DNA from 3 places in the Marinomonas sp. THO17 genome. Region 1 is predicted to be linked to each of the others. Evidence: predicted binding sites of a transcription regulator. Region 1 holds the regulator's gene; each other region holds the start of a gene.
The links. The regulator PhoB, encoded in region 1, activates phosphate uptake and scavenging genes when phosphate is short. The targets are predictions, from matches to a motif close to TGTCATANNNNTGTCANA.
Positions count from the first base shown of each region.

Region 2: the regulator PhoB is predicted to act here: its motif matches at 1,338-1,355, upstream of ABXS85_RS16165 (esterase-like activity of phytase family protein).
Region 3: the regulator PhoB is predicted to act here: its motif matches at 1,353-1,370, upstream of ABXS85_RS06805 (PhoX family phosphatase).

Region 1 is NZ_AP031575.1:2,535,732-2,538,010, reverse strand. It holds gene ubiA (4-hydroxybenzoate octaprenyltransferase) at 1-742, shown strand, start outside; gene phoB (phosphate regulon transcriptional regulator PhoB) at 827-1,522, shown strand; gene phoR (phosphate regulon sensor histidine kinase PhoR) at 1,519-2,279, shown strand, end outside.
Region 2 is NZ_AP031575.1:3,425,523-3,427,801, reverse strand. It holds gene ABXS85_RS16165 (esterase-like activity of phytase family protein) at 1-1,283, opposite strand, end outside; gene ABXS85_RS16160 (isocitrate lyase) at 1,418-2,279, opposite strand, start outside.
Region 3 is NZ_AP031575.1:1,439,771-1,442,049, reverse strand. It holds gene ABXS85_RS06810 (methyl-accepting chemotaxis protein) at 1-1,177, opposite strand, end outside; gene ABXS85_RS06805 (PhoX family phosphatase) at 1,543-2,279, shown strand, end outside.

The DNA of each region.
Region 1 (2,279 bases):
AGATTGGTCGATTGTAATTATTTTCATACTGGGCGTCTTTAGCATGCGTTCAGCAGGCTGTGTAATTAACGATTATGCCGATCGAAAAGTAGATGGCCATGTAGAACGAACCAAAAACCGTCCGATACCATCTGGCCGTGTTAGCGCCAATGAAGCATTGATTTTATTCATTGTATTGGCCTTAGTCAGCTTCATTCTGGTGCTACTAACCGATAAACAGACCATACTTTTATCCTTTATTGGCTTGGGCTTAGCGGCTCTGTATCCATTCATGAAGCGCTATACTCATCTGCCTCAACTCTTCTTAGGGCTAGCCTTTTCTTGGGCCATTCCCATGGCATATAGCGCCCAGGGAGGTAGCTTAAACGACCCTCTCTTATGGATGCTATTCTTAGCAAATTGCTTTTGGACTATAGCTTACGATACCTACTACGCTATGACGGATCGTGCTGATGATGTAAAAGTCGGCATCAAATCCACTGCCATCTTATTTGGTCAATATGATCTTTTGGTGATTCTGTGTTTACAAGCTTTAACGCTTTCTCTTTTGACATGGGTAGGCTTCTTCGCGACACTGGGTTGGCCATATTTTGTCGCATTATTGATTTGTATTTGGTTGTTTTATAAACAGTATCAACAAGCAAGAGAAAGAGAAAGACAAGCCTGTTTTCACTCTTTCCTAGACAACAATCGCATTGGTGCTTGTGTCTTTATTGGCTTAGTAACCAGCTATTTTGTGTAAAATGTGGCAAACATATGACACTTTAACTAAATTGTCATAATTGATCGCTTTAATAAAACCGTTCCTGAGATGAGGGTGAATCCTGTGACCGGTAAGAAAGTACTAATTATTGATGATGAGTCTTCCATACGCGAGATGATTGCCATTGCCCTAGAAATGGCAGGATACGAGTACATGGAAGCAGAAAACATTCAGCAAGCCCATGAAATCATAGTGGACCATAGACCCGATTTGATTTTGGTTGACTGGATGATGCCTGGCGGCAGTGGCATTGAATTGACACGACGTATCAAAAAAGACAGCACGACAGCGGAAATACCTGTCATTATGCTGACCGCAAAAAGTGAAGAAGACAACAAAATTCAAGGTTTAGAAGTGGGTGCGGACGATTACATCACCAAACCTTTTTCACCTCGTGAATTAGTTGCTCGATTGAAAGCGGTATTACGTCGCGCTACACCACAGGGCATTGATGAACCCATTGAAGTAGAAGGTCTAACACTTGATCCAATCAGTCAACGAGTCACTATTGGAGCTCGTCCATTGGACATGGGGCCGACAGAATACCGTTTGCTGAAGTTCCTAATGACTCATCAAGAACGCGCTTATTCAAGGGCGCAATTATTGGATCAAGTCTGGGGGGGGAATGTCTACGTGGAGGAGCGCACTGTCGATGTACACATACGTCGTTTGCGTAAAGCCATTGGCAATACCCATGACTTCTTGATTCAAACCGTGCGGGGCACTGGCTACCGCTTCTCAGCAAAAAGGTCGGCATGAAAACCATCTGGCGAAACACCATTATTTCTTGGTTGGCAGGCTTCATTGCCTGCGCGGTAATCGGATATATATTAGGCCATTTTTTAGGTGTTTTGCTGCTCTATACATTGGGCACTTTATACTGGCAAATGTACCAGCTGTATCAATTTCATAACTGGTTACGTCACTCTGGTCGTGCCGCGCCACCAGAATCCAACGGTATTTGGGGCGAAGTGTTCGATGCCGTATATCGTTTACAAAAGAAGCAACGCAAATCCAAACGCCGTATGCGCCAAGCGTTAACGCGTATTGAAAGCTCCACCAGCGCCTTGAAAGAGGGCGTTATCATGGCGGACAACCAAGGCAATTTAGAGTGGTGGAATAACTCAGCAGCGCATTTTCTAGGTCTCATGCGACCGGTTGATCGTGGCCAAGTCATTACCAACATAGTGCGCAGTCCCGAGTTTTTCCGATACTTTACGCAAAAACGTTTCGGCGAACCCTTGGTAATCAAATCCCCGGCAAAAGATGGTGTATATCTGGAAATCCAAACCACCCTTTACGATAAAAACGATCACCTTATTTTTGTTCGTGATATCACACGTCTACACTTGTTAGAGCAGATGCGTAAAGACTTTGTTGCCAACGCTTCACATGAACTCAAAACCCCTCTAACGGTAATAAAAGGTTATGTGGAAACCCTGGATATGTTCAAGGATACCCTGCCCCAAAATATGCAGAAAGGCATAGTAAATATGGCGGAACAATCCGAACGCAT
Region 2 (2,279 bases), 890 kb from region 1:
TAATGATCATTAATGATCCACAGACCTTCCATCTTATCATGCGGATAAGCCACTTCGTCGACCATATCGACAAGCAAAGATTTTCTCACAGGCTTGATGCCATATTCAGCCAATGCTTGCCAGCCTTTTTGTTGAGCAAATTGCTCTAACGTTAAGCCTTCTATCAACAAGCCATAATTTTCATCACGCTGAATGGCATTCGATAATTTAACACTGGAAAGTGGCGTGCCTGTAGACAAATCAATTCGATAAACCTGCTTTTGTGCATTTGGGTTGGCTTTCTTAGGCCCACCTAATAAAAAACTGCCGTCACGTTCAATGACTAGAAATTGTGATGCATTCAGGGCAGCAATTTCCGAGTTAGAATTTTCATTTTTATTCTGACGATATAAATATTGCTCGGTCTTCCCTGTTACCAAATCAACCGTCACAATACGAGTTAAATTGCCCTTTTGCGCGGCCTTATCAGGATTTAGCATGGTGGACTGCATGATGCCTACGAGAGTGCGCTCATCTGGCGTTATGGCCAATCCTTCCATACCTCGGTTAGCACGACGATGCTGAAACACACTTGGTAAAGAGTAGGTGTTGCGTTTGTCTTGTGCAAATGGGTTGATTCTTTCTATCTCGACACCAGCAGAGTCAAAATGCACCATGTGTGGACCATATTCATCACTTACCCAAAAACTACCATCTTTTAGAGCGACTAAACCTTCCCCATCCAAGCCATAATCGTCTAGTTTAATTGGGTTCGTTTGTGCATCATAAGGTTTACTGCTGTCCATCAGCACAGGTTGACCATCAGCATAATATGGTGTTTCTCCCGTTCCCCCAAAAGCGGATGTATTGGGTAGACCAGAAATCAAACTGCCATCTGGACGTTTCAATAAAATGCTTCTGACCAGCCTGATTTGTCCATCATCCGCTACTTCAAACAAACCTATACGAGGCGTATAATCTGCTACAGGAAAAATTTTCCCCTTACCATAGTCACCAGTGTATTTCGCATTAGGACCGCGGTCTGTTAATGTATAAAACTGATTAGCATTGTCGGGGTGAGCCGTCATGGCTGAGCCAAAACCCCCGTTACGTATTTCAAATGTTTGCCCAGATTGACCGTCTTTAAGATCATCACGAAGCACAGAATAAGGCAAAGCACTACCCTTTATTGGAAAACTATCGACAAATTGAGTATCGCCCTTTGCTGAAGATGATGTCTGACTGATGCAACCACTCAAGACCACCACTGACATAACTCCAACCAACCCAGTTCTACTTATCATTACAGCCTATCCCCTTTGTTTGTATATAAACGCTTGGTCAGCTTAAAAAATGGCTATGACGCTTTCATGACGTTTACAAGACAACAAAAAGCCCAGCGGGGGAACACGCTGAGCTTTTTGTCTTTCCCTAGTCCTTAAATGGCGGCAAATTGGTTCATGGTGTTATCTTTACCAGAGGCTTTCAGCGCGTTGTCACCTGAGAAGTACTCTTTATGATCATCACCAATATTGGAACCCGACATGTCCTGATGTTTCACACACGCCAGGCCTTGGCGAATTTCTTTGCGCTGCACTTCCAGTACATAACCCAGCATACCCTGTTCACCGAAATAATCTTTCGCCAGATTGTCAGTCGACAAGGCCGCTGTGTGGTAGGTTGGCAAAGTAATCAAGTGATGGAAAATACCCGCTTGCGCGGCAGCGTCTTGTTGGAAGCGACGAATGCGCTCATCTGCTTCGTCAGACAAAGCCGTACCATCGTATTCTTGAGACATAAGGCGATCACGATCATAAACGCTGGTGTCTTTACCCGCTTCTTGCCATGCATCAAACACTTGCTGACGGAAGTTTAACGTCCAGTTAAAAGACGGACTGTTGTTGTACACCAACTTGGCATTTGGCACCACCTCACGAATGCGATTCACCAACTCAGCGATCTGACCAATATGCGGTTTCTCAGTTTCTATCCACAATAAATCCGCCCCGTGCTGCAAAGACGTAATACAATCCAATACCACTCGATCCGCACCCGTATTTGCTTTAAAGCGCACCAAGCCGTTTGCTAAGCGAGTGGGTTTAATGCACTTGTCACCTTGCTTCAGTAACATATCACCAGACTGCATTTGTTCGAGAGAAGTGACTTCTTCACCATCAATGAAGGCACTGTATTGCTCGGCTAAATCGCCCGCTGTTTGTGACACTGGGATTTTCTGAGTCAGACCCGCGCCCAATGAATCTGTACGGGCCACAATCACACCATCATCTACCCCCAACTCA
Region 3 (2,279 bases), 1.1 Mb from region 1:
CAAGCAGATTGGTTTGTTCTGCTATTTCACTTATCACATCTAATACTTTACCAATGGTTTGAGACTGTTCTGCCAGTTGTACCACGGTATTTAAGCCAGCTTCTAATTCATTGGACAGCTTGTCGAGGGACTTTACTGTTTGTTGAATTGAAGATTGTCCAGTTCGGGTTTTCTCAACAGTTCCTTGTGCAGATTCTAAAGTACTTTGTGTGTTGCTAATGACTTCGTTTTTAAAGCCATCTACTTCACGAATGGCATCCGTCATTTGGGTAAACATGCCTTCACGTTGTTGCGTAATGGCTTTAGTCTTAAAGGCAACTTCCTTAAGTTCTTTACTCTTAGTTTCGACTTGTTTATTCAAGCTAACAGCTTTGTTCAATGTATCTGTAAGTCGCTCTACAAAGGTGTTATACGAAGTAGCAATGGTGGTTAGTTGGTCATTGCCGGAAACTGGAAGACGGGCGGTTAAATCCCCCGAACCATGTGAAATGTTTTCTAAAGCCGTTTGGATCTGACTAATAGGTAAGATGATGGAACGTAAAATCAAAACAGACAATAGTAAGGCAAGCAGAATAACGATCAAGCTGGAGGAGCCCAATGTAATGACGCCTGCTTGAAATTGCGCGTCAACGTCGTCAAGGTAAATACCTGAACCCAGTATCCAGCCCCAAGGCTCAAATCCCTTAACATAGGAAATTTTTTCAACGGGAAGGTCATTACCGGGCTTAGGCCACAAGTAATCGACAAAACCCGCATCTTGGGCTTTTACCACTTTGACAAATTCTGAAAACAATTTTTTACCATTGGGATCTTCCAGATTGGCGAGATCTTTGCCATCAAGCTCAGGTTTGACAGCGTGCATCACTATGACGGCATTGTAGTCATTGATCCAAAAATACTCTGAACCCGCATAGCGAATCCCTTTGATGGTTTCCATGGCATATTTTTGAGCTTGGCTTTTGGTTAATTCGCCACTTTGTTCAAGCGAGTAGAAATGGGTCAGTACGCCGGTAGCGGTTTCAACTACGTGTTTGGTCTGCGCGTATTTTTCATTAAGTAAGGAGGACTTGTATTCACTTAGAGCAAGCGACATGACAAGAACTAGACCAATAGAAAACAAAGTCACTAGGCCAATTAGCCTATGCTTTATTGGAATTTGTCTTAAGAGGTTTAACATAGTTACTTCCTTATCGTTTTGCATATGGAGAGTGCAAATATGTTTTCTAAGCAGAAAAAACATCAAGCTATTTGCGCCTTCACTATCCCTATTATGCTGTTAATTTTTGAAAAAAGTGCTGTTTATTTACAATTTTTATCCTTTTTACACTACAACTTTAATAATGCCATTTAATTGTCATTTATGTGTAACTTTTTATCTCTAGAGTACTTGAGAACTTCATTTGAAGCAGGAGTGAGGTTAAGAGAAAGTGTGGGGAATCATTTTTTCTATATATCTCAATATATTAGGTCGTGCTATGTAGCAAGAAATGTGACACGCATGATCAAAATCCAATGACCAGCAACAAGTAATAGGGCAGTATTATGACCATTAATCAAAAGCAAGAACTGAGTTTTGATGAGTTAGATGAATTAGTGCGTCCAGCACCGGAAGTGGTGGAATTTGAAGAAGTCGCAAACAAAATGGTATCGCGTCGCGGCTTTCTAAGTGGTGGTGCCGCCGTCGGTGCCAGTGCATTTGTGATGGGATCGACCTTTGGTGCAGCGCAAGCCATGGCGGCACATCATCAACCATCTCGTTTGGCTTTTGATATGGTAAAAGCGACAACAGCCGATACCATTACTTTGCCAAAAGGTTACACCTGGCAAGTGGTGGCTTCTTGGGGTGATCCATTGTGGTCAAAAGGTATGCCATTAGATACCACAACTGGGGGAACTGGCGCTTCTCAAGAAATGGCGTTTGGTGATAACAATGACGGCCTTGCCTTCTTTAATCACAATGGTGTTTTTGTATTAGCGGTTAACAACGAGTACGTGAATCCTAAAACCCTGAATGCGAATCGTGAAGATGGTAAAACCATGACTGCAGACGATGTGCGTAAGAGTAAAGCTGCACACGGTGTCTCAATCATGGAGATTGCACAATACAATGGTAAGTGGAGCATCATCAAAGACTCTAAGTTCAATCGTCGCATCACAGCAGATACAGAAATGGAAATTACCGGCCCTGCCCGTGGCCACGCTTTATTGAAAACGTCGGCCGATCCTCGCGGTGTGTTAGCTAAGGGAACATGGAATAACTGTGGTCAAGGTCAAACACC